2 regions of the Aliiglaciecola litoralis genome follow, and region 1 is predicted to be linked to the other one. Evidence: predicted binding sites of a transcription regulator. Region 1 holds the regulator's gene; the other holds the start of a gene.
What was found. The regulator LexA, encoded in region 1, represses DNA repair genes until DNA is damaged. The targets are predictions, from matches to a motif close to TACTGTATNNNNATACAGTA.
Positions count from the first base shown of each region.

Region 1 (16,386 bases):
ATAATATTGGAAACGCTTTTTTAACCGCACCAGCAGTCGCTGTTGCAATACATAGGCCAACTTTTCAGCCCTTTAAAGATAACGTTTCAGAAAAATCCAAACTAAAAGTCTGTGTTCAATCAGATACTACACACAACCTAAAATTCTATTTATTAACAGTATTAAGCTCACAAAAAACCATTTTTCCTTTATAAATCAGCCTCTTAACCACTAACTTCTGAACTGTTTTATATTGTATCAATTTGGCGACTATTTTTATTCTACGCCGCTATTGGTAGAAACCCCAGCATTATACACGTTAAACCCAGCTATAAAATGCCGCGGATCATAGAGTTAATACGAGAATGTAATAAATTTCCAGCTTATGCTGCATATTTTCCGCAAATACCATCTCTTTGGTAATTTAATTGACCAAAACATAAAAAGCCCGGCCAAATGACCGGGCAAAAGGGCTTGGTTTAAGCACCTAACGACAGAAAAGAGCGAGTCACATGACTAGGCCGCATCGACGATGGCCTTCATATCGGTCATATAACCTCGTAATTTTTCACCAATTTCCTCAACGCCGTGATTGCGTATAGCGCAATTAGCTTCAACTAATGCTTTGTTATCCACGCTATTTGAGCCGGATTTTAGTCCCTTACCAATCAACTCAGACGTGATAGAAGGCATGAGTTTTTCCCGTAAAAGTGGGATCGCTGCATTAGCAAACAAATAATTGCCATACTCGGCAGTATCGGAAATCACCACATTCATTTCATATAAACGTTTACGCGCAATCGTATTAGAGATTAATGGCGTTTCATGCAACGATTCGTAATAGGCTGATTCAGGCAAGATTCCGGCTTCAACCATCACATCAAATGCCAATTCGACACCACTTTTTATCATTGCGACGATAAAGATACTTTGGTCGAAAAATGTTTGCTCATCAATTTTATCAGTGTATTGAGGGGCATTTTCAAAACCACATTGACCCGTCTCTTCTCGCCATTTAAGCAAGTTTAGATCGCCATTTGCCCAGTCTTCCATCATGGTTTTGGAGAATTCTCCACTGATAATATCATCTTGATGTTTTTCAAATAATGGACGTAATAAAGCAGTCAGTTGATCTGATAACTGACACGCTTTCAACTTGGCTGGATTCGATAGGCGGTCCATCATATTAGTCACTCCGCCAATCTTGAGCGCTTCAGTTATTGTCTCTAAGCCAAACTGGATCAACGCGCCTGCATACGCGGGGTCAATGCCGTCAGACGTCATCTTCTCGAACGCTAGAATTGCCGCGGTTTGTTGCATACCACATAAAATCGTTTGCTCACCCATTAAGTCTGATTTTACTTCCGCGACAAAAGACGACTCTAAAACGCCAGCGCGATCACCTCCAGTGGCTGAGGCTAAGGCTTTGGCAATATCCCAACCTTGGCTTTGAGGATCATTTTCAGGATGAACCGCAATTAAGGTTGGAACACCAAAACCGCGTTTGTATTCTTCTCTCACTTCGGTGCCAGGACACTTAGGCGCACACATTACCACTGTTATATCTGAACGGATCTGTTGTCCTTCCTCAACAATGTTAAAGCCATGGGAATAGCCCAGCGCGGCACCTTGTTTCATTAACGGCATAACCGCTTCGACGACGCTCGAATGTTGTTTGTCAGGCGTTAAGTTATAAACCAAATCAGCATCAGGAATAAGCTGTTGGTAGGTTCCCACGGTAAAGCCATTACCACTGGCGCGTTGATAAGAGTCGCGTTTTTCATCTATGGCAGCCTGACGCAAAGCGTAACTTACGTTCAAGCCTGAATCGCGCATATTAAGACCTTGGTTTAGGCCTTGAGCGCCACAACCAACAATAACGATGTTCTTGCCTTTGAGAAAATCACAACCGTCGGCAAATTCGTTTTTTTGCATAAATCGGCAGCGTCCTAATTGGTCAAGCTGCTGACGCAAAGATAAAGTATTAAAATAATTTGCCATGGAATTCCTGTTTACATTAAAAAGTCTATTCTCGCTAAGTCTTTCAACTTAGTGTGTTACCTATCAAGTCAGTGACGACTTTTGATAAGCAGAGCATAATCGTTCTGCTTTGTTGAATAAAATGATATATTTGCAACACTGTGTTGCAAAAAGTGAAATGATATGGACCTACGTACCTTACAGCTGTTTCAACATCTGGCGACAAGTTTGCATTTTGGCAAAACCGCGGCTGCGATGTACGTCAGTCCATCGACCTTAAGTCGAGCAATCCAACGTTTGGAAGAAGATTGCGGTACAGCGTTATTTATTCGTGATAATCGCAAAGTAAAGCTGACCTTAGCAGGCGAAAAATTGGCTCACTTTAGTCACAAAACCTTAAGTGAGTGGCATAGCTTGAAAGCTGAGTTTGACCAACTTAACCCCATGCTCAGTGGCGAGATTAGATTATTTTGCTCGGTAACAGCTAGTCATAGTCATTTACCAGCCATGCTTAATCTATTTCGTCAGAATCACCCAAACGTTGAAGTTAAACTGACCACCGGTGATCATAATTTATCGCTGGCTAAAGTGATGCAGCAAGATGCGGATGTGGCGATAGCGGTGTATACGCCAGATATGTCAAAAGACATCGCGTTCTTTCCTATTGATACCATTCCGCTGTTACTCATTGCACCAAAAGACAGCCAACTCTCCGCACTTGAACAAGTCAATTGGCGTGATCATGCGGTGGTGTTACCGGAGTCAGGGCCGTCAAAACGTATTGTTCATCATTGGTTTAGTGAAATTGGCATACGACCCAGAGTATATGCCACTGTTGGCGGTAATGAGGCCATTGTCAGCATGGTCGCACTTGGATGTGGGCTTGGGATAGTACCGCAGGTGGTACTTGATAATTCAGTTGTCGCGCACAAAATTAATCGTATCCCTATCAATAATATAGAGCCCTATAAATTGGGCCTGTGCTGTCTAGCATCGCGGGTAGACGAGCCGCTAATAAAGGCTTGGGTTGATCACGCAAACTAAGCTTTTGCTAGCAGATGAGCAACACTACTTTGCAATCTTGCGTTATTTAAGCTGTTGAATAATGTTATCCAACGCGCGATAACTCAGCGCTTCAGATAAGTGTTTGCGCTGAATATGCTGACACGACGCTAAATCGGCGATTGTGCGCGCCACTTTAATGGTTCTATGGTAACTGCGCATCGACAATCCTAATTGTTCCATTGAGGTTTGCATAAACCTCTGATCTGCCGAGCTCAGCACGCAGTAAGTATCTAACTCTTGAGTATTGAGTTGGGCATTACTTTTGTTTGCTCGCTGATATTGTTGTTGGTGGGCACCTAACACCCTAATTCGAATCTGTTTGCTGGACTCTTGCTGGTCATCATTGCCAGCAAAAAGCTCCTTACTAGATAGTTTTGGTACATCGACTTGTAAGTCAATGCGATCTAGAAAGGGAGTGGATATTCTGTTGATATAGCGCAGTACCTGTTCTGATGTACTTCTACCGTCATGTAAGGCCCCAGTTGGGCTGGGATTCATCGCCGCTACCAATTGAAATTGTGCTGGGAAACAAACATGCTTTGCGGCGCGGGAAATAGAGATTTTTCCCGCTTCCATTGGCTCACGCAGCACATCTAATACATGACGTTCAAATTCCGGTAGCTCATCGAGAAACAACACGCCGTGATGAGCTAGGCTGATCTCGCCAGGCTTGGGATTACTGCCACCTCCAACTAACGCAATAGAAGAGGCTGTGTGATGAGGCTGTCGAAAAGGTCGCTGGGTCCACTTAGTCAAATCAATTGGCTGGCCTGCAACTGAGCGTATAGTGGCTGTTTGTAGCGCTTGCTGTTGGTCCATGGGAGGTAATAAGGTCATCAATCTTTTTGCTAGCATGGTTTTACCGGTACCCGGCGGCCCACAAAACAATATGTTATGCATGCCCGCCGCGCTTATCTCTAGCGCTCTTTTGGCTAATTGTTGGCCTTTAATATCTGCCATGTCAGCTTGGTAATCATGTTGACACTCCACCCTTTTGTGCTCAGATGGAGTGAGTCGCTTACGTCCGCTTAAGTGCAAATAAAGATCACTGAGTGATGTAACACCAAACACCTGGCTGTTGTTTACCAGCAAGGCTTCGTCGGCGTTTTGCAATGGCAAAAGGGCAATTCGTTTAGCGTTTGTGCAGGCATAATTGAATGGCAGTGCGCCACAGACAGTGCGAATTTGACCGGTTAATGCCAGTTCACCAACCATCTCATATTGGCTTAAATCTGTGTCTGGTAATAGGCCACAAGCTGCGATTATGCCTATCGCTATTGCAAGATCAAAACGTCCCCCTTCTTTGGGTAAATCAGCAGGGGCCAAATTCACCGTAATACGCTTGGCTGGAAATTCGAAACCGGAGTTGATAAGTGCGCTTCTCACTCGCTCTTTTGATTCGCGCACCGCTGCCGCGGCCAAACCGACTAAATTGAACGCGGGTAAGCCGTTAGCAAGGTGCACTTCGATGGTCACCAAAGGCGCATCAATGCCTACCGAGGCTCTGGAGTAAACAACCGCAAGTGACATCTACAATTCCCTATGTATGATCTATTGCATGCTTAAAGCTAGTGTTAAATTTGAAGATGTGCCACTTCAATGGGTACAGTTTTTAGCGAAAGTGGGAGGTTTAGCCGCGCCTTGTTGCTAAATTCTAGCGTCCCAATATCAATGCTACGACCGATATTGTATTCAGCAACGCTAATCACGGTTGGGATCCTCCTCATGAGCAGCGAACACTGGCAGATGCCAATACCAACGCATAGCACCTAATCGCACCAGCAAGGTGGTGAGTAACGCAATTAGCAAGGTGATATCGCTATCTATATCAAGATGAGTTGCTAGTACATAGGCTGCGCCACCGATAATACAGGCCGTTGCATAGAGCTCGCCTCGTAAAACCAGTGGAATTTCTCGACAGATCACATCACGGATCAAGCCACCAAATACGCCCGTCATTGCACCTAACGCGATAGCGACAAAAGGCGTCGCGCCGTATTGCAGCGCTTTTTGCAGACCCATAACGTTAAAAAATGCCAGTCCAAAGGCATCCGCGACCAGTAGATAACGCAGCGGAAACTCACTGTGAAAACGTAGCCATAAGATAGTCACGAAGGCGGCCAATAGGATCACGTAAAAGAAACTCGGATCACTGACCCAGAATACCGGCAAATCTAAGATCATATCTCTGAGTGTGCCACCGCCAATGGCAGTAACCGCTGCTAATACTACAACACCAAATCCATCCATGTGTTTACGGTGAGCCATTAAAGTACCGGAAATCGCGAAAACTGCGACGCCCGCGAGATCGATCCAATGAAACCAGGCAGACATTGAAAACATAAACGCGCTTCTTCAAAAGACAAAGTAAAACTCTAACATAGCCCGACTTATCTGCCTAAATCCAGTCGCTTATCCACCTCTAAGGTCTTTATTAGATAATCTTATTGGAATAGTTATCTTGCGCTTGCTATGTAATACAAAGCCTTCATGGCTAAGTGAAGTATTGAGAGTATAACTTATACACTGACAATACTTGATCAGCGAATAGGATACGTGCTATTCCTTATAGCAGTGACGACAAATAGTTTTTGATCCATGTTTACTCTACCTATCGAGTTTGAGCATATTACGATAATGTGTTCGCCGGAGCATTCCGAGCGAGGGTAGTAGTGTGTGGCATGCCACAAAAAGAAACCCTTGCATTAACCGGCAAGGGTTTTTTGTTTTCGGCTTACACCAGCTCAGAACGAAATAAGATTTAATCTATTTGCACCTATATGTGCTTCTCTACTAAAAGGGTACAACAATGCCAAAGTTACGTTCATCCACCACCACTCAAGGGCGCAACATGGCGGGCGCACGCGCATTGTGGCGTGCCACCGGTATGACAGACAATGACTTTGGTAAACCCATCATTGCGGTGTCTAATTCGTTTACCCAATTTGTCCCAGGTCATGTTCATCTTAAAGACATGGGGCAGTTGGTAGCACGTGCCATTGAAGAAGCCGGTGGTGTCGCCAAAGAATTCAATACCATCGCGGTAGATGATGGTATCGCTATGGGCCACGCGGGCATGTTGTATAGCTTGCCATCGCGCGAGATCATTGCCGATTCGGTCGAGTACATGGTGAATGCCCATTGTGCTGACGCCATTGTGTGCATCTCGAATTGCGACAAGATCACGCCGGGTATGTTGATGGCGGCCATGCGTCTGAATGTGCCCGTCGTCTTTGTCTCTGGCGGTCCCATGGAAGCGGGGAAAACCAAACTGTCTGATCAAATTATCAAGCTCGATTTGGTCGACGCCATGGTCGCTGCCGCGGATGACAACGTCAGCGATGCTGATTCAAATGAAATTGAACGCTCAGCTTGCCCCACCTGTGGCTCTTGTTCTGGCATGTTTACCGCCAATTCAATGAATTGTTTGACCGAGGCCTTGGGGTTGTCCTTACCTGGTAATGGTTCCTTATTGGCCACTCACGCCGATCGCGAGGAATTATTTAAACAAGCCGGTCGGCAAGCCGTTGAGTTGTGTCGCAGGTATTATCAACAAGATGATGAAACTGCGTTACCTCGCAATATTGCTAACTTTAAAGCATTTGAAAATGCCATGAGTTTGGATATTGCGATGGGCGGCTCTACGAATACCATCTTGCATCTATTGGCGGCCGCAATTGAAGGCGAAGTCCCTTTTACCATGCAAGATATTGATCGGCTTTCACGCAAAGTGCCGCACCTATGTAAGGTTGCTCCTGCGACTCCCCAGTACCATATGGAGGATGTGCATCGCGCTGGCGGAGTCATGGGTATTTTGGCAGAGATAAACCGTGCCGGACTATTGCATACGGATACTCACCATGTGCTGGGAAAAACCATGGGTGAGGTGATTAAAGAGTGGGATATTGCAGATGATCCTAGTCATGATGTACTCGAATTTTATAAAGCGGGTCCGGCAGGCATTCGCACCACCAAAGCATTTAGCCAAAGCTGCCGATATCCAGACGCCGATATAGACAGACAAAATGGCTGTATCCGTAGCCGTGAGCATGCTTTTAGCGAAGAGGGAGGATTGGCGGTATTGTATGGCAATATCGCTCTCAACGGTTGTATCGTGAAAACCGCAGGTGTTGATAAATCTATTCATACATTCAGTGGCACTGCTCGTGTTTACGAAAGTCAGGATGATGCCGTGAAAGGCATTTTAAGTGGCCAAGTGAGTGCTGGCGAAGTGGTGTTTATTCGATACGAGGGACCCAAAGGCGGACCTGGTATGCAAGAAATGTTGTATCCCACATCTTACTTGAAGTCCAAAGGCTTGGGTAAAGACTGCGCGTTAGTTACCGATGGACGATTCTCCGGTGGAACCTCAGGGTTATCCATTGGTCACGTGTCCCCAGAAGCGGCTGCTGGTGGCGCAATTGGGTTGATTGAAGATGGCGATATTATTGATATCGACATTCCTAATCGTTCAATCAATTTGCGCATCAGCGACCAAGATCTTCAAACTCGACGAGAACAAATGGAAGCCAGTGAAAAACCGTGGAAACCAAAGCATCGTGAACGCAAGGTGTCTTTGTCATTAAAAACCTTTGCTTTGCTTGCTACCAGTGCCGATAAAGGTGCGGTGCGTGACGCTTCTAAATTGGAAGATTAAATGACTTTACCAGCCAATGAATACTTAAAACGTATTTTACTCGCGCCTGTTTACGATGTCGCCGTCAATAGTGAGTTGACTAAACTTGTGACCTTGTCTGCTGCGTTGGGTAATGACATTTACCTAAAACGAGAAGACCAGCAACCAGTGAAATCCTTCAAGTTAAGGGGGGCATACAACAAGCTGTGCAGTTTGACCGAGCAGCAATTGCAAGCCGGGGTCGTAGCGGCATCTGCAGGTAATCATGCTCAAGGCGTGGCCTATTCTGCCAAGATCAAGAAAGTCCAAGCTACCATAGTGATGCCGGAGACCACACCAGACATTAAAATTGATGCCGTGCGCCGATTTGGTGGCGAATATGCGCATGTGGTGCTTCATGGTACTAGTTTTGATCAGGCCAAAGATGAAGCGTTGCGATTGTCCGAGGTCAATGGTTACACCATGGTGGCGCCCTTTGATGATGAAGATGTAATTGCTGGGCAAGGAACTATAGGCAGAGAGCTACTTGAACAACTTCCCGATCTGGATATCTTGTTCATTGCTGTGGGTGGTGGCGGATTAGCTGCAGGCATTAGCGTTTTCTTAAAACAACTTAAACCCGACTTAAAAATTATCGCCGTAGAGTCAGATCAATCAGCCTGTCTTCAGGCGGCTTTGATAGCCGGTCAGCCTGTGCCGTTACCCTCGGTTGGGATTTTCGCCGATGGTGTTGCCGTTAAAACCATTGGTTCTGAGCCGTTTAGATTGTGTCAGCAATATGTTGATGAGGTGATTACCGTCACCACTGACGAGATCTGTGCCGCGATCAAGGATATTTTTGATGATACCCGCGTGATAGCCGAGCCAGCCGGAGCCCTTTCGGTCGCAGGTATTCGAAAATATTTGCAGCAACATAGTATTGAAGGCAAAAAAATTGGTGGCATTTTATGCGGTGCCAACATCAACTTTCATACTCTAAGGTATGTGTCAGAACGATGTGAGTTAGGTGAGCAAAAAGAAGCGGTGTTTGCGGTAAAAATTCCCGAGCGTACCGGCGCATTTAAACAATTTTGTGAATTACTCGGTGGGCGCACCATAACGGAGTTTAATTATCGTTATGCGAGTGACGGTGAAGCGCACATTTTCGTTGGGATCAAGTTACGTTTTGGCAAAGAAGAATATCGTCAAATAGAGCATGTGTTGACCCAAAGCGGATATGCCTGTTTCGATTTGTCTGAAAATGAGATGGCCAAGCTTCACGTACGATATATGGTTGGTGGTCGTCCACCTAGCTTGATCAGTGAACATATATTTTCGTTCGAGTTTCCTGAGTATCCAGGAGCACTGATGAAGTTCCTCGAAACCTTAGGCGAGAACTGGAATATTACTTTGTTCCATTATCGCAATCATGGTGCGGCGGAAGGTTTAGTGCTGGCAGGGTTTGAGATCCCAACCAACGCACGGCAAGAGTTTGATCAGCATTTACAAAAGTTGGGTTATCAATATTCTGAACAGACCGACAACCCGGCCTATCAGTTTTTCTTATCAGGAAGTGCCAGCACTTAGGCTTACACCTCTTTTAAACTTAGGGGCTTTGGTCAAACCCAAGCCCCCAAAAATTCACTTCTGATTTAAGCTTGTTGTGCGTACAGCTTTTCTAATCGCTGCGCAATCTCTGGTGCGATTAAGCCGATGATATCTTGTCTGAGCTTTTCGCTGATTGGCGAGTGCTGCAGTTGGCCATCATCACTATCTGCCAGTAATTCATTTTCTCTTAGCGCGTTTACAAAGGTCGCCAGTACATTTTTATCGAAAAACTCAGGTGAGCTGATACCGTGCAAGGAAGATAATCGCTCGGCAAATTTGGCGCTTTGTTTTTCTAATGCACTGCGACTCATTTTATTTTCTTTGGCTAATAATGACAGCACTAACGCATAGCGTTGCAAGGTTTCTTGCACACAACGATTGAGTAGCCACAATGAGTAGAATGAAGTGGCAGTGGCGTCAGCGTGAGTTAGCTTTTTGCCGTTATTCACGATCATGCCCATCTCTTGCATGCTGTGTATCAGGCTTTCGGCATACTCACGGGCTTGCTCGCTGCTCATGTACAAAAACAATTCACGTTGTAACAGCGGGTACAATCGCATTACAAGATCGAGTAACTTGGTTTTCTCCATGCCATTTTTGGCAAACAAAATAGCGGCTATTAACCCTGGCATGGCAAATAAATGCAGAATGTTGTTTCGATAGTAAGTCAGGGCCACGGCGTTGCGACGCTCTAACGAAATGATCTTGCCGAAACTGTCTTCAGTGACGCGCATTTTGCCTAATTTAAGGGTCTTGGCCACAATCTCAGCGCCGGTTTTCTCCGGTAAGCTGACTAAACTGCTATAAGGTGAGAGTTTCAGCAAATGCAGGTAGTCATCGACTGCCTGTTCAAGTTCTTTTTGACCCATGGCAGACTTTTTCGCCGACAACAAACACAGCGCACAGATTGACATACCACTGATGGCGGCAGTTTGGTTGATGCGCATCATCACTTGATTAGCTAGAATATTGACGGTGGGCGTTAGCCAACTGGGCTTTTTGTCAGAGTCAGTCCCTTGTGCCTCTCGCCAGTTTGGCACTTGCGAATCGAGGAAGTTGTTCAGTTGAATGGGTTCGCCGAAATTCAAGAATCCATGACCGTAGTTTTTAAGTTTACGGACCGCTGAAAAAACGCCTAAAAAGGATTCTTTTTTCTTACTCTTGCCCTTGAGCTCTTTAAGGTAGCTGCCAACTTCCATAACGTGTTCATAACCAATGTAAACAGGCACGATACTGACCGGACGATTCACGCCCTTGATCATGGCCTGCAACGTCATGGCGAGCATCCCCGTTTTGGGGGGCAGCAAACGTCCAGTGCGGCTGCGACCGCCTTCAGCGTAATATTTAACGGAATAGCCTTTATTGAAAAGCAATTCAAGGTATTCACGGAAAACCGCGGTGTACAGTTTATTGCCAGCGAAACTGCGGCGTAAGAAAAAGGCGCCTCCGCGTCTGAAAATGCCGCCTACGGGCCAGAAGTTGAGATTGATGCCGGCTGCAATGTGCGGTGTCACTAAGCCTTCGTGGTAAATAACGTAGGTAAGCAATAAATAATCCATGTGACTGCGATGACAAGGCACATAAATAATTTCGTGGCCTTTTTGCGCCAAGGCTCTCACTTTATCGGCATGACCAACATCGATGCCATCGTATATTTTGTTCCAGATACGCGTCAGTACGCGGTCGCCGAAGCGGATCAGGCTTTCACGATAATCGGCGGCAATTTCATTAATATAGGATTTGGCCAAGGCTTTGGTTTTTTCGGGCGGCAGCTTTTTGAGTCTGCCTTCTTCGGCCATGGCATTCTTAACCGACGAAGAGCCCAGAATGGAGTTATATAGCTCTTGCTTCTCTAACAAGGTTGGACCATTGAATGCTTGGCGCTTACGATGAAAGTGAGTACCGGCTAACCTTATCAGTTTGTGGGCAATTTCCGCTTCAGTGCCTGGTAACCTAGTCATAGCGCGCGACGAAACGGCTTTACTGTATGAAACGAAATTGTCGCGACCTAGAAACAGCACGATAAAGAATTTACGTAACCAGCTGGGCGATGCTTTGTCGGCCAGTAAATCGGCTAACCCGGTCGATTTCCTTCCTGGTGCTCTACCCCAAAAAATAGTGACGGGCACGATTTGCAAGTCGAGGCTTTCGTCTTCGCGATGCAATTTAAATAGGTGAGTGAAATCAGCCGCTATTTTGGTACCTTTGATGGTGCGTCCAACCAAAGACTGCGGTTGTTCTAAAAATACGCAGGCGCTGTGTTCTTCCTTGCCGATGCGAATCGTCTTGTTAGGGCTGGGAAGATCAACTTTTTGCGTGGACATCTTCAATACCAATTGGTCGGTAATGGAGTGAGTCCGCAACACGTAAATAATCGGTTTGTTTTTGTCTATTCCTAACTCTTTTTCGATATCTGTAGGAATATTATTTACTTTCACCAGCCATTTAACCGGTAACGTAAACAAGGAAAGCAGCAATTTATGCAGCCAGACCATATATCACACCTTGAGGTTTCAAAATCAACGGGAGCATAGCACGAAGCCGTGAATTATGCCTTTTTATGCTCGGTTGAAAAGCTAAATTTTGAGTTTGCCACGAAGAATCAGCGGAAAACCTTTTGAATTGATCATAACAATGTTTGTTTTCTAACATTAACTGTATATACTGACAGTTAAACTGTATAGAAAAACAGGCTGGTCATGCGTCCACTAACTCCAAGACAAGAAGAAATTTTACAGATCATTAAAACCACTATGTCTGAAACAGGCATGCCTCCCACGCGCGCTGAAATAGCTCGAACCTTAGGGTTTAAATCTGCTAATGCCGCTGAAGAGCATTTAAAAGCGTTGGCGCGAAAAGGCGTGATAGATATCTTACCTGGCACTTCTCGTGGGATTAAATTGAATGTTCCTCTAGATGATCAAATCGAAGAGCTCGGATTGCCACTTATCGGTCGTGTGGCCGCGGGTGAACCTATCTTGGCAGAAGAGCATGTAGAATGTCATTACAAAGTAGATCCGGATTTATTCAAACCCAGCGCTGACTTTTTACTGCGGGTCAGCGGTATGAGTATGAAAGACATTGGCATTTTAGACGGTGATCTGTTGGCTGTTCATCGCACCACCGATGTGCACAATGGTCAGGTAGTGGTCGCCCGTGTGGATGAAGACGTTACCGTAAAACGCCTTGAAAAACGCGGCCGCGAAGTGTTGTTACATGCTGAGAACGAAGACTTCAGTCCGATTAAAGTCGATTTAGCCAGTCAACCCTTCAATATCGAAGGGATTGCCGTCGGTGTTATTCGTAACGCCGATTGGATGTAAAAAGAGTTAGCGAACTGCCCACCTCAAAACAGCGTTAGAGGACAAGGATGTCCTCGTAGTGAGCCAATTTTATCTATCCGGCAAGCCTTTTAAACATGACTAAAGTCGATCTGCACTTCATGAGTCGAGCCGGTTTTATGAAGTCCATTTTCATCTGCTTTGTTTTTCACTTTAACTGATTAAAGTAACAGCAAGATCGTCGATCTGCACTCATCTGATCCCAAAAGCTTGGCGTACTGTAGAAATAGGTTTTGCTCATAAAAAATGCACACAAGCTGATTTTGGATAAAAATCAAGCGCTTGTTCAAAAGAATAACAAAAAACACTAGACTCAAACGCCAAGTTGGGTGATTCTTATACCGCTTTTTACAACGTCATAACAAAAATAAATCAAGTCATTTACCACTACTGAGTTTTTTTGCGGTTAATCACTGTTCGTTACTCCCTTGGCAAAGACTTATTTCAACAGGAGGTGTTGAGTGAAAAAGATATGGTCCAGCGCATTAGCATTACTAGTTAGTTGCTTTGCGTTTGCTGTCTCAGCAGAAACCAGTTCAGCTGTTGACCAATATCAGTTGAATTTGCGCAAAGGTGTCACTGATATTAGTGGGCAAGTCTACGACTTACATATGCTGATGTTTATCATCTGTGTAGTCATCGGCGTGCTTGTATTCGCGGTCATGTTTTGGAGCATGATATTCCATCGCAAATCACGTGGCGCTAAACCAGCTAATTTCCATGAAAGTGTCAAAGTAGAAATTGCTTGGACAATTATCCCTTTCATCATTTTGGTCGTTATGGCGTTTCCAGCTGCCAAAACCTTGATCGCAATGGAAGATACCAGTGAACCTGATGTGACCGTTTTGGTGACCGGGTCTCAGTGGAAGTGGCACTACAAGTACATGGATAATGACGTTGAGTTTTATTCTACACTTGCTACTCAGCCTGAGCAGATCAACAACAAATTCGACAAAGGTGAGAATTACTTACTTGAAGTAGATCGACCACTTGTCATTCCTACCGGCAGTAAAGTGCGATTCTTAGTAACCTCTGATGATGTTATTCACTCTTGGTGGGTGCCTGACTTTGCAGTTAAAAAAGACGCAAACCCTGGCTTTATCAATGAAGCTTGGACTAACGTCAATGAGCCAGGTATATACCGTGGCCAGTGTGCTGAGCTGTGTGGTAAAGATCATGGCTTTATGCCAATTGTGGTCATTGCCAAAGATCCTGCTGACTATCAGGCATGGATTTCAGAGCAACAAGAAGCACAACGCAAAGCCAAAGAAGAAGAGCAGCGTTTACTAGCGATGAATATGAGCATGGAAGAGCTGATGAGTACTGGCGAACAAGTTTACTTGCGCACCTGTGCCGCGTGTCACCAACCCAATGGTCAAGGTCTTCCGGGCGTATTCCCTGGGTTAGCGGGTAGCGAAATGGCGCTAAATGATATTCAAGGTCATATCGATATTGTTGTGAATGGTAAAGCAGGCACATCAATGCAGGCCTTTGGTAAGCAGCTTACGATGAGTGAAGTCGCAGCAGTGGTAACCTACGAGCGTAATGCTTGGGGCAATAACACTGGCGATATGATTCAAGCAAAAGACGTCAATGCCGTCATAAACGGAAAATAGGAGGTTGGTTATGAGTACCGCAACAACAGAACTAGATCACGATGACCATCATCACCATGCTCCCAGCGGCATAAAACGTTGGCTATATACAACCAACCACAAAGATATAGGTACCCTATATTTGTGGTTCGCGTTCATCATGTTTTTAATTGGTGGCGCAATGGCCATGGTGATCCGCGCTGAATTATTTCAGCCTGGTTTACAAATAGTAGAGCCAAACTTCTTTAACCAAATGACCACAGTGCATGGATTGATCATGGTGTTTGGTGCTGTAATGCCAGCCTTTACAGGCTTGGCTAACTGGTTAGTACCAATGATGATTGGTGCGCCAGATATGGCACTGCCAAGAATGAATAACTGGAGCTTCTGGATACTACCGGGTGCTTTCACAATTCTTCTAGCATCTTTGTTTATGGAAGGTGGCGGTCCTGCGTTTGGTTGGACTTTCTACGCGCCTTTGTCTACCACATACTCGAATGACACTACCGCACTATTTGTGTTCTCGGTTCACATTATGGGTATTTCATCCATTATGGGAGCGATTAACGTCATAGTGACGATTTTCAATATGCGTGCCCCAGGCATGACATGGATGAAAATGCCGTTGTTCGTGTGGACTTGGTTAATTACGGCATTCTTGTTAATCGCCGTAATGCCGGTATTGGCCGGTGCAGTAACAATGGTTTTGACTGATAAGTTCTTCGGTACTAGCTTCTTCGATGCGGCTGGTGGTGGCGACCCTGTAATGTTCCAGCATATATTCTGGTTCTTCGGTCACCCTGAAGTGTACATCATGATTTTGCCTGCATTTGGTATTATCTCGGCGATTATCCCAACCTTCTCGCGTAAGAAGCTGTTTGGCTACGCGTCTATGGTATACGCAACAACGTCAATCGCCTTGCTATCGTTTATTGTGTGGGCTCACCACATGTTTACGACAGGGATGCCGGTGGGGGCCGAACTGTTCTTTATGTTTGCCACTATGCTGATCTCAGTCCCTACTGGGGTAAAAGTGTTTAACTGGGTTGCTACTATGTGGCGCGGGTCCTTGACCTTCGAAGTACCTATGTTGTTCGCGTTAGCCTTTATCGTACTTTTCACCATTGGTGGGCTGTCTGGTTTGATGCTGGCAATAGTGCCGGTAGACTTCCAATACCATGATACTTACTTTGTGGTAGCGCATTTCCATTATGTACTAGTGACAGGCGCAATCTTCTCGATTATGGCCGCGGTCTATTATTGGTTGCCTAAGTGGACCGGTAAGATGTTCGATGTGACTTTGGCTAAATGGCATTTCTGGTGTTCATTGATTTCGGTAAACGTGTTGTTTTTCCCAATGCACTTTGTCGGATTAGCGGGTATGCCTCGTCGTATTCCTGATTATGCATTGCAGTTTGCTGACTTCAACAAGTGGATCTCTTTAGGTGGCTTTGCCTTTGGTCTATCTCAGCTAATTTTCTTAGCCTTGCTGATCAAAGCGTGTCGTAAGAAAGGTGAGCCTGTTTCTGCACAAGTGTGGGAAGGGGCGGAAGGACTAGAATGGGAAATCCCCTCTCCAGCGCCTTATCACACCTTTGAAACACCACCTGTGATCAAATAAAAGAAGATTGACATGAGCGAAGCAAAGCACGATCAAAAGGACAAAAACGGCAAGCTTGTTTTCAAGCTTGTCGCCACTGTGTTCCTGATGTTCGGTTTTGCTTTTGCGTTGGTTCCGCTGTATGACGTATTTTGTGATATTACCGGTATCAATGGTCGTACCGCAGATTCAGCAGCCGTTTATGAATCGGTAGAAGTTGATCGGTCGCGTAAAATTACCATTGAGTTTATCACCCGTACGAATACAGGCATGCCGTGGGAATTCAAGGCTCAAACACGTAAAGTGGAAGTCTTTCCTGGCGAGATGAACCAAGTCGATTTCTACGTTAAAAATGCGACTAATAAAGATTATGTAGCTCAGGCTATTCCTTCGGTATCACCGGGAACAGCAGCGCTATATATCAATAAGACTGAGTGTTTCTGCTTCAATCACCAGCCCTTAGCGGCAGGTGCAGAAGCGGTAATGCCGATGAAGTTTTATATTGATCCACAACTACCCAAAGATATTACGTTTTTTACGCTTCAATATACCTTGTACGACGTAACCGCTAGTGCCCAAGATGTTGCAATGAATCAAGGTTAA
Region 1 covers NZ_BAAAFD010000002.1:613,434-629,819, reverse strand. The annotation lists gene ilvC (ketol-acid reductoisomerase) at 496-1,980, opposite strand; gene ilvY (HTH-type transcriptional activator IlvY) at 2,143-3,003, shown strand; gene ABD036_RS06510 (YifB family Mg chelatase-like AAA ATPase) at 3,046-4,554, opposite strand; gene ABD036_RS06505 (trimeric intracellular cation channel family protein) at 4,726-5,358, opposite strand; gene ilvD (dihydroxy-acid dehydratase) at 5,834-7,681, shown strand; gene ilvA (threonine ammonia-lyase, biosynthetic) at 7,682-9,226, shown strand; gene plsB (glycerol-3-phosphate 1-O-acyltransferase PlsB) at 9,292-11,742, opposite strand; gene lexA (transcriptional repressor LexA) at 11,947-12,570, shown strand; gene coxB (cytochrome c oxidase subunit II) at 13,050-14,204, shown strand; gene ctaD (cytochrome c oxidase subunit I) at 14,215-15,804, shown strand; gene ABD036_RS06470 (cytochrome c oxidase assembly protein) at 15,817-16,386, shown strand.

Region 2 (16,386 bases), on a different contig from region 1:
GGAGGTCAGTTTAGTCGTGGCTATCTTTATGGCATCGTTGGGTTTTTGGTGGATAAGAAAGATGATCAACAAAGCCTTAGCTGCTGGCGAGCGCTTTGAAGTCAAAGATCATGATCCCGTTATTCCAGAGCGAGACTACCCTCATCCTATTACGGGGTTAATTCCGCTATTAGTGGTACTGGTGTTGTCATTTACCTTTCACGAATCGTTACAACAAATGGCCTTAATCATTGCCTTAGGTGGCGGTGTATTGACCTTGATGATCATTAATTATAAATACTTTCATGATATTAAAACGGCAGTAAGTTTAGGCACAACGGGCGCGTTAGTTGCCATCGGTAACACCGCTGCGGTGGTCGGTTTTGGCACTATTGCCAAATCTACCGAAGCCTTTCAACAAGCGGTTTTAGTGATGACCAGCATTCCAGGCAATGAATTAATTGGCGCAGCTATTGCGGTTAGCGTTATTGCGGGCTTAACCGGTTCAGCGTCTGGCGGCCAAGCTATTGCCCTGCCCCTTGTTGGTCCACATTATATGGATCAAGGCGTTGATCCAGAACAATTACATCGCATCGTGTCCATCTCGTCTGGCGCACTAGATTCTCTGCCACACAATGGCTACGTAGTAACCACTATCCGTGCCATTTGCCATGAAACTCACCAACGTGCTTATTGGGCCGTGGGTGCATTAACGGTTGTTATTCCGTTGTTAGGCTTGTGCTTGGCGATTGCGCTATTTAACTGGTTCTAAGGAAAAAGATTGCAAATGCATAGACTATTATTCGCCCTGTTAACCTTACTAGCACTTAGCGCAAATGCGCAGTTGTTAGTCACAAAGCAAGCTTTTAGCATGGACAACTTTGAGACCTTTGCAGGCAAAACAATCAAGCAAGTTACCGTTGGCTGGGAAAGTTATGGTGAACTCAATGCCGATAAATCCAATGTCATATTGGTAACTCACTATTTTACCGGTAACTCCCATGCGGCCGGAAAGTATCGAGCTGACGATAAGGCAAGTGGATACTGGGATGCTCTCATTGGTCCAGGAAAGGCCATTGATACTAACCGCTTCTTCGTCATCAGTGTAGATAGTTTGGCAAATCTTGGCGTTCATGATCCGTATGTGATCACCACGGGGCCGGCGTCAATCAACCCCGATACCGGCAAACCTTATGGTTTAGATTTTCCGGTTGTCACCATACGAGATTTTGTCAACGTGCAAAAAGCCGTATTGGAGTCACTCGGCATTCAACAATTGTTTGCCGTTGTTGGTCCCTCAATGGGCTCAATGCAGGCGATTGAATGGGCAGTTGCTTATCCTGAGTGGGTACAACGGATGGTATCGGTCATAGGCTCTAGCCAATCTGATGCTTGGACTACCGCTTATTTGGAGCATTGGGCGACACCGATAAAGCTTGATGCAAACTGGCAACAAGGAAATTATTACGACTCATCGGCTCCGCTCGATGGATTAGCTGCCTCATTGATGTTGATCACGCAAAATGCCTTAACACCCGCGTTTTTTAATCAAGTCGGAAGCGGTGAAATGAATTATTCAGCCCAAGAATCTTCTCCTCTTGCAGATATCAGACAATCTCACAGCATTGTTGATTGGTTGCGTTCTCGTGCTAAACAGCGCGCGACTTCGATGGATGCCAACCATTTGTTGTATTTAGTTCGTGCTTGTCAATTATTCATCGCCGGACATGGCGATAACATTGAGCATGCCCTAAATAAAATCAAAGCTAAAACCCTGTTTGTAACCGCAAGTTCAGATTTATTGTTAATGCCATATCACGCTAAAGACACCCATGCACAACTGGAGAAGCTCAACAAAAACTCACAATTGGTGGTAGTTGACGGCGATCTTGGACATCTAGAAGGGGTGGTTGGCATTGAACGCCACGCACAATCTATTCGCACATTTTTGCAAGACCAATAAGGAAATAGTCATGAAAATCATCGCCCCCCTCGCGCTTGGACTATGCAGTTTTTCAATTCATGCCGCCTTGCCAGAGCTAAATATCAATATCGACAAAATCACGGTATCTGGATTATCTAGTGGCGGATATATGGCAAACCAATTCCATTTGGCCCATTCAGACTGGGTTGATGGCGCAGCTATTCTTGCTGCCGGTCCTTACTATTGTGCACAAGGCTCAATTAGTACTGCTTTGACTTTGTGTGTGAATAAAACCAGCGATGAATTATCGTTAGAACAGCTGCAAAAGCAAATTCAAAATTATCAGCAACAGGCAAAGATAGCCTCGACAGACAATTTAAAAAACAGCCGTGTTTGGCTGTTCCACGGCACCTTGGACAGCAAAATAGTCGAGCCCGTCACTCAAGCATTATATCAACAATACAAAACCTGGGTGCCAGAAGCACAAATTCGTTACGTCGACGATAAAGCAATGGCGCATTTGCTCCCCACCACCAACTTCGGTAGTGCTTGTGACACCTCAGAGTCGCCTTTCATTGGTAATTGTAATTATGATGCTGCTGGTGAATTTTTGACGTTTTTAAAAACAGAACTCAATCCTAAGGCAACCACTTTATCAGGCAAAGTAGTGACCTTTGATCAACAACAGCTCGGCGGTAAAGACGCATCGTCATTAGCGGATTTAGGCTATGCCTATGTTCCTGCCCAATGTGCTGATAAGGAACAATGTGAAGTCCATGTTAGTTTTCACGGCTGTAATCAAAATGCCGAGGCTGTTGGCCAACAATTTGTACAGCACAATGGCTTGAACCAATGGGCTGACACCAATAATTTGGTGGTGCTCTACCCACAAACTAAGTCATCAATGATGATGCCATTAAATCCGCAAGGATGTTGGGATTGGTGGGGATATACAGGTGAGGACTACGCCACCGCGGATGGCGAACAAATCCGCGCAGTAAAAAATATGCTGTTATCAATCGCTCAACCAGCATCAAAGTAAGTCAACTAAGAGAGAAATTATGCAAAGTCGTCGAATTCTCATCACTGGTGGAGCCAGTGGTATAGGGCTGGGTATTGCTCAGCATCTGGGCTCCCAAGGTCATCACATCATCATTGCCGATATCAATCCACAGGCGTGTGAACACGCCTGTGCCAAGTTAGCAGCGCTTGGTATAACAGTTGAACATGTCCAGTTGGATGTCAGCAACGTCACTCAAATTGAGGCCCTGCCAGATAAATTGGGGGCGCCAATTGACGTTCTCATCAACAATGCAGGGGTACAACATGTGTCAAAGTTGGAGGACTTTCCAGCGCAAAAATGGCAAATGCTGATTAATATAATGTTGGTTGGCCCTGCCCTGCTATCCAAAGCATTTCTACCTGGCATGCGCGCCCAGAATTTCGGCCGTATTATCAATGTTGGCTCGTTGCATTCTATCGTCGCCTCTCCGTACAAATCCGCTTATGTCGCGGCCAAACATGGATTATTGGGCTTTGCCAAGACCTTGGCATTAGAAACAGGCGATTGTAATGTAACGGTCAATACCCTATGTCCAGCTTATGTAAAAACGCCATTGGTAGAGCAACAGATTGCGGCTCAGGCAGTTGAGAATGGTATCAGCGAGGATGATGTGATCAACAAAATCATGCTTGAACCCATGCCTAAAAAGGCGTTCATTGAGGTGGATGAATTGGCCGCCAGTGCGGAATTTTTGATCAGTGATGCGGCGCGAAATATCACCGCTCAAGCGATTGTGATAGACGGTGGTTGGACAGCAAGATAGTCGACATTGACTTTTGCTCTTGGTTTTAAGCAAAAAGCATGGTTATACTGCATTTCACTTAACGCAACCGTGATTGTCAAACAAACCCTATGCCATTTAAAACCATCGGTCTAATCGGCAAGCCTGCCCATGAAGGCGCGAACAAAAGCCTTAACGCTATTTTGCAGTTTTTAAAGCAAAAAGGCTGTCGCATTTTGGTCGAAAGCAAAGTGACCAGCATGCTGCATGGCAATGGCTTTGAGGCCGCTGATTTGGAAGAGATTGGACTTCAGGCTGACTTAGCGATTGTGGTTGGCGGTGATGGCAACATGTTAGGTGCAGCACGAATATTAGCCAAACATGATGTCGCCGTAGTGGGAGTAAACCGCGGCAACCTTGGATTCTTAACAGATATCAACCCAGATGACATTGAACGTCAATTGGAGTCTATATTCCAAGGCGAGTGTGTTCGTGAGCAACGTTTTATTTTGCAAGTTGAAGTGTACCGTGACGGCGCACAACAAAGCTCAAACTCGGCGATAAATGAAGTGGTTTTGCATCACGGTAAAGTGGCGCACATGATGGAGTTTGAGGTATATATCGATGATAACTTCGTTTTCAGTCAACGCTCGGATGGCCTGATTGTAGCAACGCCAACCGGTTCAACCGCTTACTCCTTGTCAGGTGGTGGACCAATATTGACGCCGAATCTAGATGCGGTCACGTTGGTTCCTATGTTCCCACACACACTGAGTAGTCGTCCCATTGTGGTTGATGCAAACTCGGTTATTCGCACCAAAGTCTCATTTGACAACACCGACAACTTACAAGTTAGCTGTGATAGCCACATCGCACTTACTGTGCTGCCGGGTGATGAAATACGGATCCGTAAGAACAAAGATCGGCTATCGCTCATTCACCCTAAAGATTACAACTATTTTAATGTGCTGCGCACCAAGCTCGGTTGGGGCTCAAAACTCTACTAAGCATTTGTTAATTCAACAGTAGTCAAAAACGAGACGTATTTTTCACAATTTTTACTTTACACATGAAATTTAATGTATATATTTACAGTTACTGTATATATAAACATATGTGGGCTCTATGCTACTTCATCTTTCAATCAAAAACCTCGCCGTTGTTAAAGCGCTCGATATCGATTTTAATGGCGGATTAAGTGTCATTACTGGCGAAACGGGTGCCGGAAAATCAATAGCAATTGATGCGCTGGGACTTTGCTTGGGGGATAGAGCCGATGCAGGAATGGTTAGAGCAAACAGTGATAAAGCCGATGTCTGCGCCACTTTTGACCTGAGTAAACTTAATAACGCCTCACGTTGGTTAGTTGAACATGATCTGCTCGAAGATGATGATTTGCAATCTGAACTCGTGATACGGCGGATCATTTCTGCTGAAGGTCGCTCAAAAGCCTACATCAATGGCATTGCGGTGTCGTTACAGCAACTTCGTTCACTAGGCAGCCAGTTGGTCAGTATCCACGGTCAACATGCCCATCAACAACTACTAAAAAGTGATGTACAACGAAATGTACTGGATAACTACGCAGAGCACCCCACCCTGCTTAAAAACGTTAAAACAGCCTTTAAGCGTTTGCATGATGTGGAAAAACAGCTCGAAGCACTTATGGCTGGTCAGCAACAGCGGGCGGATAGAAAAAGCTTATTAACCTACCAAGTCAAAGAGCTAAATGAGTTCAACCTTGAAGAAAACGAATTTTCTGAGTTAGAGATAGAACATAAGCGTTTGAGTAACAGCCAAGCATTACTCGAAAGCGCCCAAAAAAGTTTTTATAAGTTATTTGATGCCGACGAAAGTTGCGCGTTGAATGCAGTACAGTCAAGTATCGATATGCTAAGTGAACTCGAAGAGCACGACGCAGAGTTGTCTCCTATTGTCGCTATCCTTAACGAAGCGCTTATTAATATCGATGAAGCCTCAGGTCAGTTGCGCTCTTATACCGAGGGTTTAGAGATTGACCCTATGCGCTTGCATCACGTTGAGCAACGATTCTCTCAGGCGTTGGCTCTTGCACGTAAACACAATGTACGGCCAGAAGAGTTGTTTGAATATCACCAAGGATTGGCAAATGAGTTAAACCAATTATCGTCTGATGACGAATCACTTGATGAGCTACAACAATCGCTAGATGAATATTCAAAAGATTATATAAAGCTGGCGAGTAAACTCAGCCAATCAAGACTTAGCGCGGCTAAACGATTAGCCAAAGAAGTGGAAAAACATATTCATTCAATGAACATGGTTAACGCTAAGTTTGCAGTAGATGTCAAATTTGACGAACACGCGCACGCAAACGCTAATGGATTAGATAAAGTTCAGTTTTTAATCTCCACCAACCCTGGCATGACCGCTGATGTGTTGGACAAAGTTGTCTCGGGGGGCGAGCTTTCCAGAGTCGGATTAGCCTTGCAAGTGATCAGTGCCAATGGCAATGAAATTCCAACCATGATCTTTGATGAAGTAGACACAGGCATTAGCGGTCCTACCGCTTCTGTAGTCGGTAAATTGTTACGCAAACTAGGTCATTCTTGTCAGGTCATATGTGTGACTCACTTACCTCAAGTGGCAGCCAGTGGGCATCAACAGATGTTTGTTACCAAGTTCTCTGATAAGAAGACCACTGAAACACATATGATTTGTTTAAATGAAATTGAACGAATTGAGGAGTTAGCACGTCTACTAGCTGGAGATACCATGACTGAAACCGCATTGGCCAACGCAAAAGAACTGCTTGGAAGCTACCAGTAATACCGATTAAAGATTGATTGACCAATGCTTGGTAGGTTAGCATGCACCTCTTGAATGAGCTGAAGAAGCTTTCGAACAATTAATCTTTAACAATGAATGAGTCGATGAAGTATAAAAGTCTGTTAATAATCCTATGCACTAGTTTGTTTTTATCCGGTTGTGTCGATTGGATTTATCGTATTGACGTTCCGCAAGGAAACTTTTTGCAACAAAAGGATGTTGATCAACTGCGTATCGAAATGACCAAAGAACAAGTTATATATGTTCTTGGTAGGCCCGTAGTTCAAGACTCGTTTGATCATGACACCTGGTACTATGTCTACGAAATGAAACGCGGCATGCGCAAGCGTGGCGAAGACTTCCGTAAAGAACTCATTATTGAGTTTAAAGAAGACAGAGTGGCTAGCGTCACAGGTGATTTCGAGCTCTCAGAAGACTTCAATACGCCACTAGACGAGTAACGTCTTAGGTAAGTGTGATCTGGCAAGTAAGAAAAGCGATACGACTTGTACTTGTCAGTCACTCACTATAATTAAATACCTACGGAAGCTTTCAGTTAATCCAAGTAAATCTCTTGTCACTGGATGATGATTTTACGGTGTGATTAACAAGCTATTATTTACACGAGTTAGGCAAACTTGTGGAAAATCAAATAGACAATTGGTAGACGCATATATTTACCGCACTGGCTAAATTAAGTGAATCAATGCTGCCATTTCCCTTGATAGTAAATGCATCTGCTTTACACGCTGACAAGGCTTCACTGGGCACACCTCGTGCTTCGTTACCAAATAAGTAACATTCGTGATCAGCAAACTGCGCAGAATTTACTGGCGTTCCTTGCATATCTAAATAAGCAAATTTGTTAAATCGGTTTTGTAAGTCGCTTAACTCGACATCTTGTTCAATCGAGACATGAAAAATTGCGCCCATGCTGGCCCGCACCACTTTGGGATTGAATGGATCCACACTATTGGCACTTAGTAAAAGTCGAAAGTGACCAAACCATGCGAGGGTTCTCAATATCGTGCCTAAATTGCCCGGGTCTTGAACTTCGTGCAAGTAGATGCAGCGTTCGTTGAGCAACCGCTTTGCGGGAACTTGAGTTGCTGATAGATCTGGCAAGGGTACACAGGCAATAATACCCTGTGGCGTTTTGGTATTGCTGATCTGGCTCATTTGCTTTTGATTAATCGTGACTATGTTAGCATTCATATCTAACTGGTTTGCCCAATCTTGATATTCTTGGGTCACGTACAAAGTGGTATTGGCTAAATTGACTTGTGACTTCGCGGCTTTTTGCAACTCAAGAATAAGGTGTTCGCCTTCGACCAAATAATGGCCGAATTGTGTGCGGTATTTCTTCTGATGCAGCTTTTTAACATCATCAAGTTTCATATCAGCTAACCTTTAACGTCTTGATCTTAATAAAACAAATCGCACAACCAGCAATTTCACACAACTCGTGTTTGCTACGTCGGCTGGAGAATATATTCAATGTAATTAATCTTTTTGAAAGCAACTAATGGTAACACTTTGCAAATTTAAGTTAGACAAAAAGTTCTCTAAAAAGAGCGGTTCAGGTTAAATTAACAACTTAAACTCAGAAGGAATTTGCAAATCCAGTGGGCCAGCTTACAATAAGCGCCGTTTTAGTAATACCAATAGCAGATTCACTTTATGGCACGATCAAAAACCAGCAAGAAATGGTTAGACGAACACGTCAACGACCCATACGTAAAGAAAGCCCAAGCCGATGGCTATCGTTCTCGTGCCAGTTACAAACTGATTGAAATCAACGAAAAAGATAAGTTAATCCGCGCGGGTAATACCGTGATGGATCTCGGTTCTGCTCCTGGTGGATGGTCACAAATTGTTGCCCCTTGGGTAGGCGATAAAGGACGCGTTATCGCTTCGGATATTTTGCCTATGGACGGAATTGTTGGCGTTACCTTTATCCAAGGTGATTTCACCGAAGAAGCAGTTTACGAGCAAATACTCGAAACTTTGAATAATGAAAAAGCCGATGTGGTCATCTCTGATATGGCACCCAACATCAGCGGTGTGAATGCCGCCGATCAATACGGCTCAATTTATCTGGTGGAATTAGCCCTAGATATGGCACGTAACGTACTCAAACCCGGTGGCAGCTTTTGCGCTAAAGTGTTCCAAGGTGTGGGCTACGAAGAATATGTAAAAGATGTCAAAACGTCGTTTAATAAGGTGTTAATACGTAAACCTGCGGCTTCTCGTCCCCGTTCCCGCGAAGTTTATATCGTTGCCAAAGGGTTTAAAGGCTAGCTGCTTTTATGTTGACGCTATCGCTCTAATAAGGGCAATTTTTCCGCTACTCCGTTCCATTTATCGGCATCGGCTGGTGCGGCTTTTAACTCAGTAATATTTGGCCATTCTTGGCACAATTGCGCGTTAATTTCTAAATAATGCACTTGTTCGGCTGGCAGCTCAGTATCTTGAAAAATAGCGTCAGCTGGGCATTCAGGAACGCACAAGGCGCAGTCGATACAAATGATGGGGTCAATCACCAAAAAATTGGGCCCTTCGAAAAAAGCATCTACTGGGCAAACGGCAACACAATCCGTGTATTTACATTTAATGCAATTGTCGGTTACTACAAAGGTCATGTTGGGCTAATTAATTGAAGATTCGGCATGCTGACGCATTTTAAAGTAGCGCGGTCAAAACACAAGTTACTTTATGATTTCAGTCGCGCAATTTGCCGCTATAACTGTCTAAACAGGGCTATCTATAAAACCATAGCTGATTTAAAATACCTCGCCCTGACAGAAAGGCTGTCCGGCGATAAAAGAGTAACAATGTTATGCTGCGTTTAACCGATATTAAATTACCCCTTGATCATGATGAACAGGCACTTGAACTTGCCATTTTAACGAAACTCAATATCGATAAGAGTCAACTGATCTCCTTTGACTTATTTAAGCGCGGTTATGACGCACGTAATAATAAAAACATTCAACTTATCTATACACTCGATGTTGAAGTTAAGGACCAAACTGCACTACTACAACAATTTGAGCGCGATCCTAGGGTGCGAGTCACGCCCGATATGCGCTATAAATTTGTTGCACAAGCGCCCACAGAGCTTAAACACCGACCAGTCGTGGTTGGCCTAGGACCGTGCGGCTTATTTGCGGCTTTAATTTTAGCTCAGATGGGGTTCAAGCCCATTGTGTTAGAACGAGGCAAGGCGGTACGTGAGCGCACAAAAGACACGTTTGGCTTCTGGCGAAAACAACCTCTAAACCCTGAATCAAATGTGCAATTTGGCGAAGGTGGTGCCGGTACGTTTTCCGATGGCAAACTCTATAGTCAGGTCAAAGATCGTAAACATTATGGTCGTAAGGTATTACATGAATTTGTCGCTGCTGGTGCCCCCGAAGAGATAATGTATGTCAGCAAACCCCATATTGGCACCTTTAAGTTAGTCAATATGGTGGAAAAGATGCGCGAGCAAATAATCGCGCTTGGCGGTGAAATTCGTTTCAGCACAAGAGTCGAAAAATTGGACTTGGAAGGCGACCAAAGTAATTACAAGATCAAAGGGTTACATTTATCAGGAGACGAATACTTAAGCTGTAAGCAGGTTATACTAGCCGTTGGTCACAGTGCTCGTGATACCTTTGCATCTCTATATCAACAAGGCGTTTACATTGAAGCAAAGCCTTTTTCAGTAGGCTTTCGCATTGAACATGAGCAAAGCATGATTGATCAATGTCGCTTTGGCGATAACGCCGGAAATCCCATTTTAGGCGCTGCCGACTACAAACTGGTCCACCACTGTAAAAACGGACGAACGGTTTACAGTTTTTGTATGTGCCCAGGAGGTACCGTTGTAGCTGCAGCTTCTGAACCAGGCCGCGTAGTCACCAACGGTATGAGTCAGTATTCTCGTCACGAACGTAATGCCAATAGCGCCATTGTTGTGGGTATTACCCCGGAGCAGGATTATCCAGATCATCCATTAGCAGGGATTGAACTGCAGCGTCAACTAGAAGAACTCGCGTTTAGCGCAGGCGGTGAAAATTACCACGCGCCGGCACAGTTAATTGGCGACTTCTTGGTCGGAAAACCAAGCGCGCAGCTAGGTGACGTTTCGCCCTCTTATACGCCAGGCGTAACATTAACGGATTTAAGTAAAGTGGTGCCAGACTATGTCACTCAGGCCATTCGCGAAGCAATCCCGGCTTTTGATCGACAAATCAATGGCTTTGCCAAAGCTGACGGTTTATTAACTGGCGTAGAAACCCGTACTTCCTCCCCCATCTGTATAAAACGTGATGAAAATTATCAAAGTATCAATGTCCAAGGATTGTATCCTGCAGGCGAAGGGGCTGGCTATGCTGGCGGAATATGGTCAGCAGGGATCGATGGCATTCGGGTGGCTGAAGCCGTTGCTTTGGCAAGTCAATCTCAGATTAACGAAACACAGTAAAATAGCAAGGCTTGGCCATTCTATCGTTCAGGTTAATATGGGGTTCACGTCGGATCTGTGGCATAATCCGCCGCTAAATTTAATCCACTGCTATGCACAGCACTTTTTGTTAGGAAAATCATCTTGTTAGTTTCAGCCAATATCACCATGCAGTTTGGTGCAAAACCCCTGTTTGAAAACGTTTCAGTTAAATTCGGTGAAGGAAACCGATACGGCCTGATTGGCGCTAATGGCTGCGGTAAATCAACCTTTATGAAAATATTGGGTGGTGATTTAGAGCCCTCTGCAGGCAATATTTCAAAAGATCCGAACGAACGTATTGGTAAATTAAAACAAGACCAGTTCGCCTTTGAGCAATACTCTGTCATCGACACGGTGATCATGGGTCACGAAGAGCTATGGGCCGTTAAACAAGAACGTGATGCTATCTACGCTAATCCAGAGATGACTGAAGCAGACGGTATTCGTGCTGCTGAGTTGGAGTCAGAATTTGCCGAGATGGACGGCTACACGGCGGAATCACGCGCCGCCGAGTTACTTATTGCTGTGGGTATAGAAGAAGCCTTACATTATGGCCCGATGAGCGAAGTCGCACCGGGCTGGAAACTGCGCGTGTTATTGGCGCAAGTCTTGTTCTCCGATCCCGATATCATGCTGTTAGACGAGCCGACCAACAACTTGGATATCGACACTATCCGTTGGTTGGAAGACACGCTCAATGCGCGTAACTGCACCATGATCATCATTTCTCACGATCGTCACTTTTTAAACAGCGTCTGTACTCACATGGCAGATCTTGATTATGGTGAGTTGCGTTTGTTTCCAGGCAACTACGATGAATACATGACAGCAGCGACACAATCCAGAGAACGCTTATTGTCCGAAAACGCCAAGAAAAAAGCGCAAATTGCGGAGCTGAGAACCTTTGTTAGTCGCTTCTCAGCCAATGCGTCTAAATCGAAGCAAGCCACGTCACGGGCCAAACAAATAGATAAAATTCAGCTCGACGAAGTCAAACCGTCAAGTCGTCAGAACCCGTTTATTCGCTTTGAACAGACGAAAAAGCTACACCGCTTGGCGCTCGAAGTAGAAGGCTTGAGCAAATCATTCGAACACACGCTGTTTAAAGATTTAGATTTTATGGTTGAAGTGGGAGAACGCGTTGCCATTATCGGTCCAAATGGTGCGGGTAAAACCAGTTTGCTACGCTGTTTATATGGCGACTTAGCCGCAGATACAGGTGAGATAAAATGGTCTGAAAATGCCAATATCGGTTACTACGCCCAGGATCACGCACACGAATTTGAACAAGATATGTCATTGCTAGAATGGATGTATCAATGGGCCAATGAAGGTGATGACGAGCAGGTTATTCGTGGTACCTTAGGACGCTTGTTGTTTTCTCAAAAGGAAATAAACAAATCGGTTAAAGTCATATCGGGTGGGGAGCAAGGCCGCATGATATTTGGCAAATTGATGCTGCAGAACCCCAATATCTTGTTAATGGATGAGCCAACCAATCACTTGGATATGGAATCCATTGAATCGCTTAATTTAGCCTTAGAAAACTATCCAGGCACCTTGTTTTTTGTCAGCCACGATAGAGAATTTGTATCTTCATTGGCAACTAGGATCATGGAAATAACTGAACAAGGCATAGTGGACTTCAAAGGCAACTACGAAGACTACTTGGCCCAAAAAACACGCGCCTAGTCACTACTTTAAACATGACCACGGAGATAACATAGATGAAGCGTTTAGGCATATTTGTCGATGTACAAAATATCTACTATACCTGCCGACAGCAGCATCAAGCGTCGTTTAACTATCGTGCTCTGTGGTCTTATCTTAGTGAGCGTGGCGATATCACTGTCGCTAATGCGTATGCCATTGCCAGAAGAGACGATCAACAAATTAAGTTCCAGGATGCGCTTAGGCACATCGGCTTTAATGTCAAACTTAAACCCTTTATTCAACGTAATGACGGCACCGCAAAAGGCGACTGGGATGTGGGGATCACCATTGATATCATAGATCAAGCCCCTGTCCTTGATGAGGTCATATTGTTAAGCGGTGATGGCGATTTTGGTATGCTGCTAGAACATGTCAAAAGCAAAAACAACCTCACAACGACAGTGGTGAGCGTTCCGGCATTAACGGCTCGCTCACTGCTTGAATTTACCGACAATCACATCACCATTGACGCTGACTCTCCCTTTCTCAAGTAAGTATTCATTCGCTATTAAGAAAACTCCACATTATTACTGTACTTTCATACAGCAATAATCTACATTGATATCTCACACTAATTAAAGAGGGTTTGATATGGCGATTATCGTGAAATATGTCGTTGAGCATAATGGAGAAGAGAAGCTAGTGACAACTGATAAAAAAGCAGCTGACCAATATGACAAGATGTTGGATGTGGCCGACAACCTGGCCACGTATATCGAAGCAAAAGGCATCAAGCTTGGCAAAGACGTCACTGAAGAACTCACTATCTTGCTATCTAAGAACAAAGACGTGGTCAGTAAATTATTAAAAGGCACTGATGCAAACACCGTATTAGAGCAAGAAAAAGCCGAAGTCGTTGAGATGGATAAACGCAAAGCCTAAAAAAGCCGGTCTGTGTATACCTTGTCAGCAATAACAAAGACACAGATTAACGCTCGCGTTTAGAGTAATTTTTCGATTAAGCGATTTTAAACTGAGCTTATCTTTGCGTACACAAGAACCGAGCGCCGCTAACGCACATCAACGTGAGATTACATTGTTGAGAATTGCAAAGCGCGGCGGCATGAAGCAGAAATAAAAAAGCCAACCACTTGGTTGACTTTTTAAGGTTTGACTCTGTTTTGTGTTGCTCATTTGGTAATGAGCAACGATCGAAAACTAAGCCGATATTTTCAATTCGTCACTACTTCTTTGCCGCTTTTAAGTGATCGGCGACTAGAAATGCCATTTCTAATACTTGATCGGCATTCAGTCTAGGATCACATTGGGTTTTATACGCCTGTGCTAAATCATCATCGCTGATCTGATAAGCACCGCCCGTGCACTCTGTAACGTGCTGGCCAGTCATCTCAAGATGAATTCCCCCGGCGTGGGTCCCTTCTGCGTTATGGGCTGAGAAGAATTGCTGGATCTCGCGCAAAATATCGTCAAAGTTACGGGTTTTATAGCCGCTTGAGGCTTTTTTAGTGTTGCCGTGCATGGGATCTGAACTCCACACCACTTTTCGCCCTTCAGCTTTCACGCGACGCAACAATTTAGGTAACTTCTGTTCAAGATTGTCTGCGCCCATGCGTGTAATGAAGGTCAAACGGCCCGCTTCGTTTTGTGGGTTTAACACATCAATAAGGCGAATCAATTCATCTTCTTCCATGCTCGGCCCAATCTTGACCCCAACGGGATTATGAATGCCACGGAAAAATTCGATATGCGCATGATCTAACTGTCGAGTACGCTCGCCTATCCACACCATGTGCGCTGAACAATTATAAGGCTTCCCAGTTAGGGTGTCGGTGCGCGTCAACGCCTGCTCATAGTTGAGTAACAACGCTTCGTGAGAGGTAAACAAATGAGTTTCATGCAAAGTAGCATTATTGGCGTGATTAATTCCAATCACATCCATAAACTCCAATGTATCTTGCAGTCGATTGGCAATGTCTTCATAACGCTCACGCAGCGGATTGTTCTCTAAAAAGGTCATATTCCAGCGATTAACCTGATGCAAATCAGCTAATCCACCTTGAGCAAAGGCACGCAATAAATTCAGTGTTGATGCGCCTCTATGGTATGCCTCGATCATGCGGTTAGGATCAGGGTGTCTCGCTTCAGGGGTAAATTCAAAACTATTAATAATGTCTCCGCGGTAGCTGGGCAAAGACACACCATCAATCGTTTCCATATCGCTAGAGCGCGGTTTTGCGTATTGTCCTGCCATTCTGGCAACCTTAGTTACCGGACACTTACCGGCGTAGGTCAGGACTATTGCCATTTGCAGTATGACTTTAAAAGTATCACGGATCTTGGGGGCATTAAATTCGTTGAACGACTCGGCACAATCGCCGCCTTGCAACAAAAAACCTTTACCTTCTGCAACATCTCCTAACTGCTTGTAGAGCTGGCGCGTTTCTTGTGCAAATACCAAAGGTGGATAGTGTTGTAAGGTATTTTCAACGTTTCTCAACAATGCCTGATCTTGATAAGTGGGCTGTTGCTGGATGGGTTTTTCTCTCCAGCTATCGGGTTGCCATTGACTCACTCTGATTCCTTACTTTTACTTAAATGCGAATGGTTGAAAATAAAACTGCTATCTCTGGAAAGGTACGGGGAATAAGCGCAATGATCAATCGTTTTACGCGCTATCCTATGCCTGTATGGACTAACGCAAGATTAAACAAGCTGTTTACTGTTGCTATTTGGACGTTATATGTTTAATCAGCCCATCAGATGCGTCCTCAATAAGATCAAGCACGTATTCAAATCCTTTTTTCCCGCCATAATAGGGATCCGGAACGGTTTCTTCTTCGAAACTTGAAAAGGACATAAACATATGAATTTTATGATGGTAATCATCAGGTGATTCACTTTGCAAATGGCGCAGATTGACTTCGTCCATAGCTATGATCAAATCAAAATATTCGAAGTCCTGTTTAGTCACTTTGCGACAGGTTATACCTTCAAAACTATATCCCCGCGACTGGCCAGCTGCAACAGAGCGCTCATCTGGCGGGCTACCAGTGTGATATCCTTGTGTGCCAGCAGAATCAATTTCAATAAAAAGTCGTTGTTGATCAGCTTTATGGCGAAACACAGCCTCGGCGCTGGGGGAGCGACAAATATTGCCTAAGCACACAAACAGAACAGAACGAATTGTTTCAGCCATTAAGTTGTAACCCTATTTTTATTCTCTTATCCTACACACCATTCTAACCAGCAATGTTGCTGCGTCTAGCGATAATTTGGAAATTGAAAAAAAAATGTCAGATAAACGAATTTTAATGCTCAGTAGCTCTCGAAGTCATGATGAAGACTATCTTGAAGGAGCAAAACACCGAATTTTACCTTTTTTAGACGATATCAAGTCCGTACTTTTTGTTCCCTATGCCGGCGTGACCATGTCGTGGGATGAATACACTGACAAAGTGCAACAAGCGTTACCTGCGTTAAATGTTACCGGTATCCATACTTTTGCCGATCCCATCGAAGCAGTACAATCAGCAGACGCTATTTTAGTAGGCGGTGGTAATACTTTTAATCTCCTTTATCAATTACAGGTTCAGCAAATATTGCCTGCGATCCAAGACGTCGTGCAACGAGGTTGTCCGTACATTGGCTGGAGCGCGGGCTCTAATATTTGTGGTTTGTCGATTAAAACCACCAACGACATGCCTATTATTGAACCTCAATCTTTT
Region 2 covers NZ_BAAAFD010000001.1:633,378-649,763, forward strand. The annotation lists gene ABD036_RS02840 (GntP family permease) at 1-751, shown strand, start outside; gene ABD036_RS02845 (E22 family MetX-like putative esterase) at 767-1,942, shown strand; gene ABD036_RS02850 (extracellular catalytic domain type 2 short-chain-length polyhydroxyalkanoate depolymerase) at 1,953-2,945, shown strand; gene ABD036_RS02855 (3-hydroxybutyrate dehydrogenase) at 2,965-3,729, shown strand; gene nadK (NAD(+) kinase) at 3,819-4,694, shown strand; gene recN (DNA repair protein RecN) at 4,813-6,495, shown strand; gene ABD036_RS02870 (outer membrane protein assembly factor BamE) at 6,600-6,956, shown strand; gene ABD036_RS02875 (TrmH family RNA methyltransferase) at 7,144-7,893, opposite strand; gene rlmE (23S rRNA (uridine(2552)-2'-O)-methyltransferase RlmE) at 8,176-8,796, shown strand; gene fdxA (ferredoxin FdxA) at 8,814-9,137, opposite strand; gene ABD036_RS02890 (NAD(P)/FAD-dependent oxidoreductase) at 9,335-10,966, shown strand; gene ABD036_RS02895 (ABC-F family ATPase) at 11,090-12,679, shown strand; gene ABD036_RS02900 (LabA-like NYN domain-containing protein) at 12,715-13,194, shown strand; gene ABD036_RS02905 (YebG family protein) at 13,292-13,582, shown strand; gene ABD036_RS02910 (class II 3-deoxy-7-phosphoheptulonate synthase) at 13,884-15,233, opposite strand; gene ABD036_RS02915 (low molecular weight protein-tyrosine-phosphatase) at 15,387-15,857, opposite strand; gene pepE (dipeptidase PepE) at 15,952-16,386, shown strand, end outside.
Region 2: recN (DNA repair protein RecN) is a predicted target of LexA. The motif match lies at 4,765-4,784, and genes of this name have one in related genera.